3 regions of the Paenibacillus sp. FSL F4-0236 genome follow, and region 3 is predicted to be linked to each of the others. Evidence: predicted binding sites of a transcription regulator. Region 3 holds the regulator's gene; each other region holds the start of a gene.
What was found. The regulator Rex, encoded in region 3, represses fermentation and respiration genes when NADH is low (regulators of the CRP and FNR family bind a similar motif). The targets are predictions, from matches to a motif close to TTGTGAAATATTTCACAA.
Positions count from the first base shown of each region.

Region 1: a site for Rex is predicted at 2,031-2,048, ahead of NSQ29_RS24000 (flavocytochrome c). Genes of this name have one in related genera too.
Region 2: a site for Rex is predicted at 4,099-4,116, ahead of nirB (nitrite reductase large subunit NirB). Genes of this name have one in related genera too.

Region 1 covers NZ_JBBOBK010000001.1:5,373,235-5,378,328, reverse strand. Annotated here, with positions in the region: gene NSQ29_RS24000 (flavocytochrome c) at 139-1,929, opposite strand; gene NSQ29_RS23995 (sensor histidine kinase) at 2,154-3,791, shown strand; gene NSQ29_RS23990 (response regulator transcription factor) at 3,766-4,548, shown strand; gene NSQ29_RS23985 (DUF4855 domain-containing protein) at 4,950-5,094, shown strand, end outside.
Region 2 covers NZ_JBBOBK010000001.1:984,637-989,730, forward strand. Annotated here, with positions in the region: gene NSQ29_RS04440 (Gfo/Idh/MocA family protein) at 1-13, shown strand, start outside; gene NSQ29_RS04445 (hypothetical protein) at 39-362, shown strand; gene NSQ29_RS04450 (winged helix-turn-helix transcriptional regulator) at 487-804, shown strand; gene NSQ29_RS04455 (hypothetical protein) at 1,055-1,786, shown strand; gene ric (iron-sulfur cluster repair di-iron protein) at 1,989-2,738, shown strand; gene NSQ29_RS04465 (hypothetical protein) at 2,871-3,140, shown strand; gene NSQ29_RS04470 (hypothetical protein) at 3,294-4,004, shown strand; gene nirB (nitrite reductase large subunit NirB) at 4,223-5,094, shown strand, end outside.
Region 3 covers NZ_JBBOBK010000001.1:1,279,985-1,285,078, forward strand. Annotated here, with positions in the region: gene dinG (ATP-dependent DNA helicase DinG) at 1-325, shown strand, start outside; gene NSQ29_RS05845 (redox-sensing transcriptional repressor Rex) at 457-1,110, shown strand; gene NSQ29_RS05850 (amidohydrolase) at 1,097-2,398, shown strand; gene NSQ29_RS05855 (cell wall elongation regulator TseB-like domain-containing protein) at 2,568-3,086, shown strand; gene NSQ29_RS05860 (hypothetical protein) at 3,495-4,037, shown strand; gene NSQ29_RS05865 (AAA family ATPase) at 4,030-5,094, shown strand, end outside.

The sequences.
Region 1 (5,094 bases), 4.1 Mb from region 3:
GTTCGCAATGTTGCTTACAGGGCGGTTTGCTATGTCATAGAGGGCAGCTTGAAAGTTAGCAGTCAACCTGCACTCTACAAACTATCTTGCACGTTTTTAAGACTAACTTATTAATAGAGCAGTTACACAAACATAAGATTACTCTGCTACAACTTGTTTACCTGCAATCCGGCCGAATGTGAAGATATCAGCGATGGCATTACCGCCAAGACGGTTTGCACCATGAATGACCCCTGTTACTTCACCTGCAGCGAACAGCCCAGGGATGACTTCGCCTTTTTCATTCAATACGCGAGTCTTCTCGTCGATCACCAAGCCGCCCATTGTATGGTGAACGGATGGTACAGCTTTTTCGATGTAGTAAGGGCCTTTTTCAAGAGATTTCAATCCACCGCGATGTTTGAAATCAAGGTCTTTACCTGTTTTCGCATAATCATTTACTTTATTAATCGTTTCTTTCAAAGTGTTCACGTCAATTTTGAAGAAATCAGCCGCCTCTTCAATCGTATCGGCTTTAAAGAGCAAGCCTTGTTTAACGAGCTGATCGTATTCGTCTTGATGAACTTCGATCGTTTTACCGATATCCTCAATGCCTTGATTCCATAATTGATACGTATATCCGCCCGTTTGGGCAAGAATTGCTTTAGAAATAACGTCACGACGTTCTAATTCCTCAACGAAGCGCTTGCCTTCTTGGTTAATCAGGATCGCACCATCGAAGCGGGAGTCTGCAACCAGGGAAATAACACCTGTCTCAGGATTACAGATTGGATACGTTTGAATACTCTCCATATTTGTCAGTTTGGCGCCAATCGTTTCTGCCATAACGATACCGTCACCTGTAGATCCTGGTGTATCGGTAGACATATATTTTTCATCCATTTTAGGGTTATACTTTTTACGCATCTCTACATTGGATCCAAAACCACCGGTAGCGATGATGACGCCTTTGTTCGCATGGAATGTGATCTTGTCGCCAGTACCCGAAGTCGCAGTTACACCTGTTACTTTGCCGCTTTCGTCCTTCAGCAAGGTTTCGGCTTTCATATTCGTTTTGATCGTGATTTGATCAGCGTCTGTTTTGGCTTTTAACTTAGTAATCAATTCAACACCTGTATGACCTACAGGAATCAACGCACGTTTTCTGGAATGGCCTCCAAATTGGAACAGATGATCAGGTAAGAACTCTACCTTGATATCATCGCGCAGCCATTCGGCAGATGTTAGAGCATTGTCGGCAAGAATACGAACCATCTTTGGATCCCCGAGGTTGTCTCCACCTTTCATCGTATCATTATAGAACAAGTCAGCTGTGTCATCTGTGATGCCAAGAGCACGTTCAACCCAGTTGTCAGGCGCATTCATCTCACCACCGGAGATCAATGTGTTGCCGCCAACAGCTGGCATTTTCTCGAGCAGAACTACACTAGCTCCAGCGCTCTTCGCTTCGATAGCCGCACTAAAGCCAGCACCCCCGGCACCGATGACGACAACATCATAGGTTTGCTCGAGTTCTTCTTTGTCTTTGCTTTTACTGACTGCAGCGCCAGCGACAAGGGTAAGTCCAGACTTCGTAATTGCATCTTGAATGGCTTCGAGATATCCTTTGCTTGTAACCGTAGATCCGCTAACGGCATCAACTTTTGCGCTGTTAGTTGCCATGACATCTTGCTTGAGCTGCGTATAAACAGGTTCTGCAAGTACTTCATTTTCCTTATGCTCTGTTACTTTAATGTCAGTGATCTTGTTATCTAATAAGGAAACTTGTACTTTAATATCGCCATGTTTACCTTGCCCAACTCCTTCAAAGACTTGAACTCCGTTTGCATCTGCAGCGGGTGCTGCATCTTTACCGCCGCAGGCAGCAAGCGTGAACATAAGACTGAGGACTAGTAGAATAGATAACAGCTTTTTCGTGTGAGTTCGCATAATATCTCCTTCATTCTGTTGTGAATTGGTTACATACACTAGGGAGAGGAAGATTTGCTAGGCAAATCCCTTATCTCTAGCCTAGACATGAATGTTATTTCATGTGAAAATATGCACAAGACCTATTATAGATTTAGTACAGCATTATGTATTTGCACAGATTAGCGTTTTTTTGTCTTTTTCGGGCATGTAAGAAACGGATATTGTGAAGGGCTATGATTACAATGAAATCAATTCACTTAAAAATTACGTTAATCGCAGGAGGCTGCTTCTTGCTGCTGTTCGTTGCATTGCTTGTAACAATATATTTGGAGATGAACCATACGGTTGTCCCTTTGAATAAGAACTTAACGCAGCAAGTGGTTAATGCACGCAGCGACCAGATTGATTATTGGTTTAATCAGCGCATTGGAGAGATAGACATGCTTGCTTCTCTAGCTTCGGACCATCAGTGGACACGAGATGAATTGCTGCAAGAGATCGATAAGTTCGAGGTGAAGAAGCAAGTAGAGTACGAATCCATACGCGTGGTGGATATTCACGGAAATTCCTGGTCAGCAAGGGACAAGCCTTTTTCGATACTAAACCGACCCTACTATCGAAAACAACTGCTAAATTCAGATTCCAATTATGTGGTGAGTAATCCGATCGTATCCAAAGCGAATGCAGTTGAAATCGTCGTCATTCTCTATCGCGTGAATCCATCGGTGAATGATGAAGTAGCTTATATTGCCGCAGCCGTCTCCGTCAAGAAGATGAAGGAGATTGCTCAAGATGTAATGCTATATGACCAGTCAGGCCAGCTTATCATCGATTGCAGAGAGCTGGGTGAAGGAGATGAAGCGGAGGATGCAGCAGATAAGAAGAACATGAGTGTATTTGAGGCTCCAATTCAAAATGTGGAAGGCTGGAAGCTAGTACTCGAAGTACCGAATTCAAGTCTATCGCTAGCGGTGATCAAAACCCAGCGGACTGCATTGCTGGTAGGCGTTCTTATCGGTAGTGCGTTTATCGTCTTTCTGATGCTGCTTGCTTCTTCCATTATTCGTCCAATTCAGTCGCTTCGCCAGGTAATGGAAAATGTGCAGAACGGCAACCAAACCATACGAGCAGATGTTACGCGCTCGGATGAGATCGGCGATCTTGGGCGAAGCTTCAATGACATGCTTGTTCAATTATACGCTGTGGAGCAGGACCGAAAGGAGATGGAACTCAGACTGATTCATGAGCAGATCAAGCCGCATTTTTTATACAACACATTGGATACGATCCAGTGGATGGCAACGGAACATGGAGCAGACAATGTGGTGGAGATGGTGGAAGCGCTTAGCGCGTATTTTCGATTAGGGCTTGGCACAGGCAGTCCCTACATTCTGCTTGATCAGGAGTTGTACCATGTCGAGAGTTATCTTCATATTCAAGGCGTACGATATGAGGAGATTCTGGACTACGAGCTTCGATATGATGAAAAGCTTGCTCAGTGCCAAGTCGTTCGCTTCATGCTGCAGCCGTTGGTAGAAAATGCGATTTATCACGGGATTAAGCCACTTGGGGATCAAAAGTGCAAAATTTCGATCACAGCATATAAACAGGTCGATTATTTGGTCATTAAGGTTGAAAATAATGGGGTTATGATTCCTGAAGAGAAGCTTGAACAGATGAATCAAGCCCTTCTTGATGATAAATATGATCGTTCTGCCACAGGCTTTGGGCTATACAGTGTAAACCATCGCATTCGACTAGCTTACGGGGTGCCATATGGCCTTGCAGTGAAGAGCGAAGATGGCATTACCGTTATGGTCATTCGAATACCTTTGGACGGGGAGTGGAATGAAGATGTGGAAGATTGTCATCGTCGATGATGAAACGATCATTCGCAAAGGCTTGCGACAATACATTGAGGAGAGTCCGTATCTTTTTGAGGTTGCAGGAGAAGCGAAAAGTGCAAACGAAGCATTGAATATGGTGGAGGAAGCCCCACCACATGTATGTCTTGTGGACATCAACATGCCGAATATGAATGGGCTCGATCTGATGAATATATTGCGCGAACGCTGTCCGTCGGTTCTGGTTGTCATCATCAGCGGCTACGATAACTTTGAATATGCGCGTCAAGCCGTGCAACTGCAAGCATTCGATTATGTATTGAAACCTGTGCCGAAGAGTGATCTGAACAAGCTGCTTCATCGGATCGATGAGCATCTTCAGGCAAAATATCCTTTGCATTCACATGAAAGCAGGGTGGATAAGGAGCTGGGGCTTCCCGGGTATACAGGGGATGGAACAGTGCTTATCCAAAAAGTGATCGAGTATATTGACAGTCATTATCAGGATCCGGAGCTATCTATTACTAGAGTAGCAGCGCTATTTCATATCAACCAAACCTATCTTAGCAAGCGTATGAAGCAAGAAATCGGTGCTTCATTCCTTGACTATGTCACCGAGCTCCGGATATCGAAGGCGAAGGAGATTCTGGATGACGTAATGCCGAATATCAAAATCGGGGATCTGGCCGTGAAGGTAGGGTATAAGAGCCAGTACTATTTTAGTCGTGTGTTCAAAAATAGAGTCGGCTCAAGCCCCTTAGAGTACAAAAAGCATCCGTTCGGTTATGGATAGGGCATCAATTTAGTAGAACGCCGCAGTAATTAGGCGCCACCATATATAAACACGACGCAGCCTCGAGGGGTTGCGTTTTTTATGTGGCGGATTGTTTAGAGGACATTGATAGAAAATAGGTAGGACCTTAGGAGGTAAGCGCTATCTTTATACCTATAAAAACGCGACGTGAAGGCCTTCATGTCAACAAGTGTATACCCAATGTCATTAATTATCTATTTGAAAGAAAGGCCACTTTTCATAATGTTACTATAAGGACATTGACATATGTTATAAGCTTCTATGACGTGTCGGAATCTCGGAAGGGAGGAAAGAGCATCGAGGTAAGCTGAAATGGAAGCGCATACCATTTAGGAGATTGATGTTTCTTGACTCAAGAATCAGAAGGGAGTTCGTACGATATGAAGAGGAGTAGAAAATGGGTAGCTCTCGTTATGGTTGCGATCATGATCGTAACGATGATGCCGATCGCGCAAGCGGAAGAGGCGCTGCCGCCTACACAGACAGAGGAACAGACACCAACGAACCCGCCGGGCGAAGCCGATC
Region 2 (5,094 bases), 300 kb from region 3:
GCTTGCTGAATGAGGTCTCTGAGAAAGGAGAAGAATATATGGAGGATAACCGTAAATTAGTGGAGGAACAGATCATCGAAAGCTATAAGCGCGAAGAAGAGATGATGATTCTTGTATTCGCTCAGTGGTGTGTAAATAATGGACTCGATCCACATGCTCTATACTTGCAGGCTTATCCGCAGCAGGAAGGGAATGAAGCCTTGCGTCAGGCACTTGCCCTCACGGTTTCCGCGGAGGAAGCGGGGGACATTTCTGATGACACCGTTTTGGGTGTGCTTTCGCTTTTTGGAAATGATGACTTGGCACAAATCGTAACTGAAGCTATTGCTCTAAGGGGATCTAAAGGACCAATGGGGGATTGACATTGGGGATATAATAATAGAGTCAGATGAACTTTTTTCGGTAAACGATGTTCATCATGGTTAAAATGTGTTAATATTATATATACTAACTAATAGTAAGTTTCGCTAGTGAGAGGTGAGAACAATGGAAGAACATCAATTTGCGATGTGTCCCAGATTTGAAACAGCCTTCTCTTTCTTAGGCAAACGTTGGAATGGACTTATTATTCAGACATTGATGAGTGGACCGAAGCGTTTTAAAGATATCTCCGGCCTCATTCCTTCAATGAGCGATAAGATGCTGTCCGAGCGGATGAAGGATTTGGAAGGTGAGGGTATCCTGGTTAGGCATGTATACCCAGAAACACCCGTACGTATTGAGTACGAATTAACAGACAAAGGCCGTGCATTGCAGCCTGTTATGCAGCAGATTCAGTCTTGGGCTGAGAGCTGGGTAGACTAAAATTCACAGTAATGTTGTGGCCCTTTTTCCGGAATGGTGGAAAAGGGGCTTTTCAATTTCTAAATATTAGACAGTGACAGTTTTGTTCCAATCCTTTATGCTTGAAAAAAACTTGCACAGTTTAAAAATAATTGTAATATAATAGAAAAACATTGTATGATCCTTGAATGGAAACGCTCGCGTATTGGTTTTTGCTCAAATCTACTCAGCTGGAGTACAGGCATAGCAAAACTATTAGGAGGCGAGGGAGATGAAGACGAAGACGACCCTGTTTTCCCGGGAAATAACGTATGGAAAAAAGGATGTTGCTGAGCTAGAGAATGCTTCTATCAAAGTACAGCTCATCTATGACAAGACGTTGTTCATGCTGCATAGCCATCTTCCTGATTCCTTATGGGATGCGTGGATTGGCGTGCCATACAGCATTATCTCTTCACTCTACAAAGGAAACAATGATAGTGGGACTATTTTTCAAAAATGGATTCAAAGTCCGACCGGCTGGAAGTGTATTGGTTGTGAACGGCACTGTCTGGAGTCCACGGAACCTCCACAAGATGTAAATGCGGCGAATCATGGGCGACAATATAAGTTCCATAACGGTATTCGCCAGAGTATGGTGCTTCAAGCTTTAATTTGGTCCATGTACGAGAATACCGTATTATTCAAACCCTTTTTAGGCGACGAGCCTTTTTTTGACGATGATGATTTGCATACGATATCCTCTTATTTCGTTCCAACTTATCTTAATGAGTTCCACCTTATTGAGCGGTCTAAGCCATGTAAAGAATACAAAGATCAGGATATACGAGTCTTTCAGGAATGGATTTCCGCACCTGATCTTGTCCTTAAATGGAATGGTGGCTTGACGGAAGGCAGATGGATGACCGGTGTTTATATGGATCACTCCCGTTTTGCCGGATTGGGACCTTATTTGAAGGATTCAAAGGGACAGCGGACGTATATGCAGGCTTATGTGCAATAAAGTGAGTTGAAAAAGCACCTTTGTAGGCAAAGGTGCTTTTTTTTGCGTTTACTTTGCATGTACATCAATCTCCAATTTCGTTCAAAAATAAGATACAATTTCCGTGCGTACAATCACAAGTCAAAGTTCCTTTCAGGGTTAAGGTGAACAAGTGGATAAGATTTATTCAGAACCTAATCCCATAACCCAAGGAGGAGCTATAATGGAAACTAAACAACTTAATGATAGTATTTCGGATTCGAAGCAAGCACAATCGGTACAAGCTGGGTTTACCCCAGATGCACTAGTGAGGGATATTGTATTACAGTTCCCTAAAGCGGCAGATTATTTCAAAGCAAACCGGATTGATTTCTGTTGCGGTGGAGCTAAACCTCTTGCTGAAGCAGCTGCTGAGCGTGGTCTGGATCACGAGATAATCATCGGCGATCTAAACAAGCTGTTCGAAGAGTATCCAGTACCCCAAGAGGAAATCGCTTGGAATACTGCACCTTCAGAAGAGTTAATTGACCATATTATTAACAAACACCACCGTTATCTTCGTGAAGAGCTACCCCTCATTAGCCAAAATGTAACTAAGGTGTATCGAGTGCATGGCGGAGATTCTCCCCATTTGGTGGAGTTATATAACTTGTTCAACACACTTAAGGAAGATTTACTTGAGCATACGGCTAAAGAAGAAGAAGATGAGTTTCCTAAGCTGTTGACATACGCTGCTAATCCTAGTGAAGAAGGCTTGACATCGCTTCGTGAGTCATTGTCTGAGCTGGAGAGTGAGCATGATGGTGCGGGCGATATTTTGAGAAAAATACGTAGTATTACAGATGATTTCACTCCACCGGCGCATGCTTGCACGACCTATCGATTGACATATGCCCGGCTGGAAGAGTTGGAGAGTATGACTTTTGAACACGTACATTTGGAGAATAATATATTGTTCCCTAGGTTTCAGTGAAGATGAATAGTGTGCTAAAGAGTCCCTTAGGGGGCTTTTTTTATAGGGAATTATAGAATGTAAAGAAATGCGGATAACTCCGTTGAAAAAGGTAGAAGAAATGATCGTGAAAAATATGGGTAAGATCGATTGATGGATGGATGGATGGATGGATGGCAGGCAGGCAGGCAGGCAGGCAGGCGGAAGGATTGCTTAAAAGCGGACTACGAGATAGCGCCGAATGAGCAAAAAGAAGGGGATAAATCCCCCAGAATATGCGAAATGACGCCGAATGAGCAAAAAGAGGGGGATAAATCCCCCAGAATATGTGAAATGGCGCCGAGTGAGCAGAAAGAGGGGGATAAATCCCCTAGAATATGCGAGATAGCGCCGAATGAGCAGAAAGAGGGGGATAGAGGTTAGCTTTTTAAAAAGTTTTTGTCAATTTTAGAAGTAAGCTTGTTATTACTTATTTGAGAACATGGCTTGTTTAAGTTATCCTTAAAAAGACAGTATACATAACTTTACAAGCCTGAGACGCTATATGGTCATTAGGCGGGACAAGGCGGTGCCAGGATGCCCATGCGATCTTTGTGGAAATTGATGTTAGGATTAGTCATTGTATTCATAATAGGTGGATGCTCTACTAACAATGACGGCAATAGTAATGCTAATAATGGTGTGGCAGGATCAGAGGGACCGACAATATCGATAAGGGTTGGAGATAATGAACTGCTTACTAAACCATCAGATAGGTTACTTAGTGGGAGTTATAGAAATGGAATATCGATCATGGAGCTACTGAAAGGTAGTAATGTTGCCACATTTGCTGAGGATAACTCAAGCATTGTTTCGGTAAAGGATTTTTCGCTAGAGGCGGGAATGGTTTGGGAGCTTCAGATGGGCGGTCAAATCATTGGGAATGCGGATTGGAATAATACTGTAGGGTATGATTCACAGCTAGTCTTCACCGCGAAGTCGAAGGACCATCAAGCACCACTTCAAACTGTAAGGCTGACCTTGAACGGTGGAAGTGTTGAAGTAGACTTGCATCATACGTATATTATGTTATTTGAAGAGGATTTAACTGTAAGAGATTTGCTCAAAAGCTGTAGTAGCGTACAGTTGGCCGATGACAATAAAAAGGTGCTTTCCGTCGACGATTATACTCCTCTTAGTAATGAAGAATGGAAGCTGAAGGTGAACGGAAAACAACTACTTGATGATGGAATGGATATGAAGCTCAGGGCTCATGATGAATTGGAGATTTTATTGACTTTACGCTAAAAAATCGTAAATTAAGCCAGATCAACGGTTGTTCAGAATCGTTAATCTGGCTTTTTATGTGGAAAATTTATCTAACAATTATCAGTAGACTAAAGTGTGAAAATATTCACAATTAAAGTGACTGCAATCACAATGACGACTTGAATTTGAACCGTATAATTCCAATATGTAGAAGAGAAATTGATCAGGTATTCATAAGCTTGAGGAGGCACCTTACCATGACAACGATAAGAGAAAAACTAGTATTAGTCGGCAACGGTATGGCAGGCATAGGTACGATTGAGCAGATATTGAAGCTGGGTGGAGCTTATGACATCACGGTTTTTGGAAGTGAACCTCACCCCAATTACAATCGGATCATGTTGTCTTATGTTCTTGAAGGAAGTAAGACCCTTAATGATATCATCCTAAACGACTGGAATTGGTATGAAGACAATAATATAACTCTACACACGGGAACAACGGTCACACGAATTGATGAAGGCTCGAAGCAAGTTGTTACGGATAGTGGGATGATAGTCCCCTACGACAAGGTAATTATTGCGACAGGCTCGAATTCGTTTATTTTACCTGTACCTGGCAGTGATAAAGAGGGCGTTGTAGGATTCCGAGACATTTCAGACTGTGATGCGATGCTGGCAGCGGCCAAACAATACAGCAAAGCGGCTGTCATCGGCGGGGGTTTGCTTGGGTTGGAAGCGGCAAAAGGTCTTGTGAACCTTGGTATGGATGTTACCGTAGTTCATTTGATGGAAGATCTGATGGAGCGTCAGCTTGATCGGAATGCCTCCTCGATGCTGCAAGCTGAGCTTGAGCGTCAAGGCGTGAAATTTGCTATGGGCAAACAAACGATAGAATTGAGCGGGGAACAGAGAGTAAGTGGATTGCGTTTTAGTGATGGCAGTACGCTTGCTGCAGATTTTGTGGTAATGGCTGTTGGAATCAAACCGAACGTGACATTGGCAAAAGATAGCGGAATCTCCGTAAATCGTGGGATCGTGGTGGATGATTATTTGCAAACTTCCATGCAGAATGTATATTCCATCGGCGAATGTGCTGAGCATCGTGGTATGTGTTACGGACTGGTGGC
Region 3 (5,094 bases):
CTTGGCCATCGTGAGACTCCCATTTCAACCGCCAAACCACCCCCTAGCGGAAGCGAAGTCTGAGTTATTACAAGCCCAGAAAAAGAATCCGTTCATGAAGTTGTCTGTTCCTCAGGCGGTTATTCGCTTCAAGCAAGGATTTGGGAGGCTGGTACGGACAGCGCAAGATCGGGGTATTGTTATTGTGTATGACACAAGGGTGATCGAATCTCACTATGGGAAGTATTTCCTCTATTCGTTGCCTGGCCCGAAAATGGAGCATATGCTTACGGATCAAATGGTTCCTCGTATAGCGGAGTGGTTGGAAGACGGAGGCGTTTCTTGAAAAGAACGTCATCGATCTTATTAATCACTCTACAAGGAAGGGCGGTATAAGAATACCGCTCTTCCTTGAGACGAGGTGCAGATATTTCGATAGGATTTGAACAGAATATCACTTAAATTAGGAGGTAAATTATGAAATCGGATAAAATATCAGAAGCCGTTGTTCGCAGACTTCCTGTGTACTTGCGTTTCTTGAATGATCTCCAGAAACGTGAAATATTAACCGTTTCCTCACAAGAACTAGGACAAAAACTTGATTTGAATCCTGCTCAAATTCGTAAAGATTTAGCTTATTTTGGAGACTTTGGTAGAAAAGGTATCGGGTATGACGTAACTTATCTTATTGAAAAAATCCGTCATATTCTGAAGCTGGATCAACAATTGAATGTGGCTTTAGTAGGTGCCGGTAACCTTGGACATGCATTATCTAATTACAATGCTTATCTGAAAGATACTATGAAGATTACCGCTATATTTGACTCCTATGCACCTAAGGTAGGGCGGAAAATCAACTCTCTTACCGTTCAACCGATGGAGGAGCTTGGTCAGACGGTTCGTGAGCAAGGTATTCGAATTGGGATCATTACTGTGCCTGATTCAGAAGCGCAGAATGTAGCAGATATTCTCATTGAGTCTGGCATTGAGGCGATTTTGAATTTTGCACCAGTGATTCTAAAAACACCATCGAATATCCGGGTTCATGCTGCCGATTTTACAACGGATTTGCAAAGCCTTGCTTATTATTTGAAAGACGGAAAGGAAGAAAGCGGAAATGAAGAGCAGTAAAACGATTATTAAGGGCGGGCGTTTTCTTATTCCGGGAACGGATGAGCCGGTTCTGAATGGATATATGACTATTGAAGATGATTTGATCACTTACATAGGAAAAGAAGAGCCTTTAATGGAAGATGATGTGCAAGTTGTTGATGGCAGTCGTCTGCTGTTTATGCCAGGTCTGGTAAACACACATGGCCATGCGGCAATGTCATTGCTTCGTGGTTATGGAGATGATTTAGCACTTCAGGTGTGGCTTCAAGAGAAGATGTGGCCGATGGAAGCGAAATTCACTGGAGAAGATGTATACTGGGGAACCTCCTTGTCGGTACTGGAAATGCTAAAAGGTGGTACTACAACCTTCTTGGATATGTATGATCATATGGATCGAGTAGCAGAGGTAGTCGAATTATCAGGCATTCGTTCTGTACTGATGAGAGGCGTAATCGGATTATGCCCAGAGGAAGTACAAAATCACAAGCTTGCGGAAGCGATTTCTTTTGCACGAAATTGGCATGGTAAGGCTGATGGTAGAATTACGACGATGATCTCGCCACACGCCCCATATACTTGCCCACCGGACTTCTTTGTTAAGTTTGTTCAAGCGGCACATGATTTGGATTTACCGATGCATACCCATATGTCCGAGACCAAACGCGAAGTGGAGCAGAATGTGGTGGATTACGGACTTCGGCCAGTAGCGCATTTAGAGAAGCTTGGAATGTTCACACGTCCGTCTATTGTTGCACATGGCGTTCATTTGAATGATGAAGAGATCGAGATACTGGCTCGTCATGATGTAGGCGTGTCTCATAACCCAGGAAGTAATCTGAAACTGGCTAGTGGAGTGGCTCGGGTTACGGATCTTCTAAAGGCTGGTGTGAAGGTATCACTGGGTACAGATGGTGCGGCAAGCAATAATAACCTGGATATGTTTGAAGAGATGCGTCTTGCAGCCCTCATCCATAAAGGTGTAAGTGGTGATCCGACGGCTGTTCCAGCTCCGGAAGCGCTGCGTATAGCTACAGAGTATGGCGCAAAGTCTATCTTTTTAAATGATGTGGGTAGACTCGCTGTTGGCATGAAAGCGGACTTTATCGCGATTGATATAGACCAGCCGCATTTGCTACCACACACAGATCTGTTGTCTCATGCTGTATACTCTGCCAGTGCCAAGGATGTTGAGCATGTATGGGTGAATGGTAAACAGGTTGTAAAACACGGAGAATGTGTAACGCTAGATGAGGAAGCAATCCGTCGTAAGGCACAAGAATCATTTGATGGACTGCTTAAACGGTAGTCTAAGATCATAACGAATAACTGAAAGGCTGTGACTTTCTGCGATTGCAAAGTTACAGCCTTTTGTGTTTCTGATAATTAGATCATTGAATTGGATATGAAACTTTGGATAAACACACAGGTGTGTTATATAATCAAAAAAGATATATTACTAGAAAGGGAGCTGTACCTTGAAGAAAAGGAAAAAATGGATCCTCCTGGGGTCAGTTCTGATTCTGCTCCTTCTGTTCGGACTTATCCAGTTCTATGCTTATATTATGAAAGATCAATGGAACGAGCGAGATATCGCTAAGGATGTCGCTAAAACCAGTGCTGGTCTGACAGAGGTAACCAAAGCGCAGAAATCCGTGTGGGATGATAATGCGGTGTACTGGGTCTTAACAGGGAAGAATGAAGCCGGGACCGAGTTGATGGTTTGGGTACGTTTTACTGTAGACGGGAAGTTTGCTGAAGGAACCGACGCAGTATATGCTGAAGAACTAAGTAAAGGGACCTCTGAAGCGAAAATGCGTAGCCTTATAAAAGCCGATCTTCCGGACATCAGCATTGAGCGGTTGTTGCCAGGAGTATATAACGGGGAGTATGCTTGGCAGCTTTTTTATAAACAAAGCGGTCGATATTATTATCAATTTTATCGGTTCTCAGATGGGGCTCGAATGGGTGAAGGTTACAGTTTACCTAGCCGCTAAATTAAACAAAAGCATTATAGGAGAAACAAGCGGACCATTTATGGTTCGCTTGTTTTTTAAAATGACATATTATTTGATATACTATAAGTACACGAATTGTGATATACTATAAGAGTAGTTTTTATGTATTGGTATTTAAAGATTCATACGAAAAAAGGTCTGTTAGTTAAGAGTAACAGCCCTTTTTTTGTCGAATTAAATCAATAAATTTAATAAAATGGAAAGAATTAAAAAATAAAATTTTAAATATCTTCACACTTTTTTTCAATATAGTATATACACCTGTGATATACTACTGTTTGTAATTAGAACAGTGTTAGTAGAACGTCAGGCTCTGATGAGCTCTTAGCAGCTATGACTTTGGATCATTCTGTTTACATTTTTTCATCTTTGAGAGGAGGACGTTTCTTGAAATTACGTCTTGTACCTGTACTGATAACGTCTCTACTGTCGGCTATGCTATTATTCGGAGGATTCTTTTTATATCGTCAGTTTGCTTTACAGGAACCGCTCCAAAAGATTGTAACCGGATTTGAGGGAGTAAATACTTCACATATTAGTATTAACCGCGATGAGGTCACTTTGAAACTTGATTTGCAGCCGGGCACGAATTTACGTGATCTAGTATCGTATGTATCCAAAGAAGGAAAATCAGTGATTGAAGGACGTAAACTTAAACTCGATGTGGAGCAAAATTCAAGTGAACTATTGGATGATTACTGGGATAAAGCGATGTTCTCTGTAGCTGAAGCCATGGAGAGCCGTAAATATACGATTATACCTACAGAACTTGATAGATTGAAACAGCAAAATACGGAATTTAAAGATGTGATAGCATCTACTGATATCGACGACAACAATGTGTACGTAAGCTTGAGTAATGGAAAAGAAAGCAAATTTATTATTTTGCCGCGAAAACCTGCGACCTTGGGGGTATGGAATAATGCCTAAGTACCTTAAAGAAATTTTACTCGGATTTATTCCTGTGCTGTTTATTTTCATGGCTTTTTTAGGTATTAATATATTCCCGATTGTTATAGCAGCTGGAATGCTTACTGCATTACTTATAATTGCTCATTTGCGTGGCGGGCTTACGGTGAACGCTGGTGCGGGGAAGAAACGCCAGAAGGAAGGGCCTTCAAAGCTCACTTTTGAAGAAATTGGTGGGCAAGACAATGCGAAGCAAGAGCTTCGTGAGGCACTCGATTTTTTGATCCGGCACGAGGAGATTAGTAAATTTGGGATTCGTCCTTTGAAAGGGATTCTGCTCACTGGCCCTCCAGGAACAGGTAAGACCCTTATGGCCAGAGCAGCAGCGCATTATACAAACTCCGTATTCGTAGCTGCATCAGGTAGTGAATTTGTAGAAATGTATGTTGGTGTCGGGGCTGGTCGGATCCGCGATTTGTTCAAGGATGCTCGTAACCGTGCTGTTAAGGAGAACAAACAAAGTGCCATTATTTTTATTGATGAAATTGACGTAATTGGCGGTAAACGTGAAGGCGGCCAGCAACGTGAATATGATCAGACCTTGAATCAGCTGTTGACTGAGATGGATGGTATTTATAATAACGAAACTCCGCGTATTCTACTGGTAGCTGCAACAAACCGGAAAGAAATGCTTGATTCGGCATTGCTACGTCCTGGACGCTTCGACCGTCATATTCAAGTGGACATGCCTGACAAAAAGGGCCGCAAATCGATTCTGGAATTGCATGCGAAGAATAAACCTCTTCATCCAGATGTGAGTCTCGACAAAATTGCTGAAGAAGCCTATGGCTTTTCCGGTGCTCAGCTTGAAAGTGTTATGAATGAGGCCGCGATTTATATGATGCGTGAGGACTTGACGAAAGTTGAGCAGCGGCATCTGTCGATGGCGATTGACAAGGTAATGATGGGTGAAAAAACGGATAGAGAAACAAATCACGAAGAGAAAAAGAGAGTTGCCATTCATGAATTGGGACATGCCATCATGGCAGAGCTCCTTCGTCCCGGAAGCGTTAGTCAG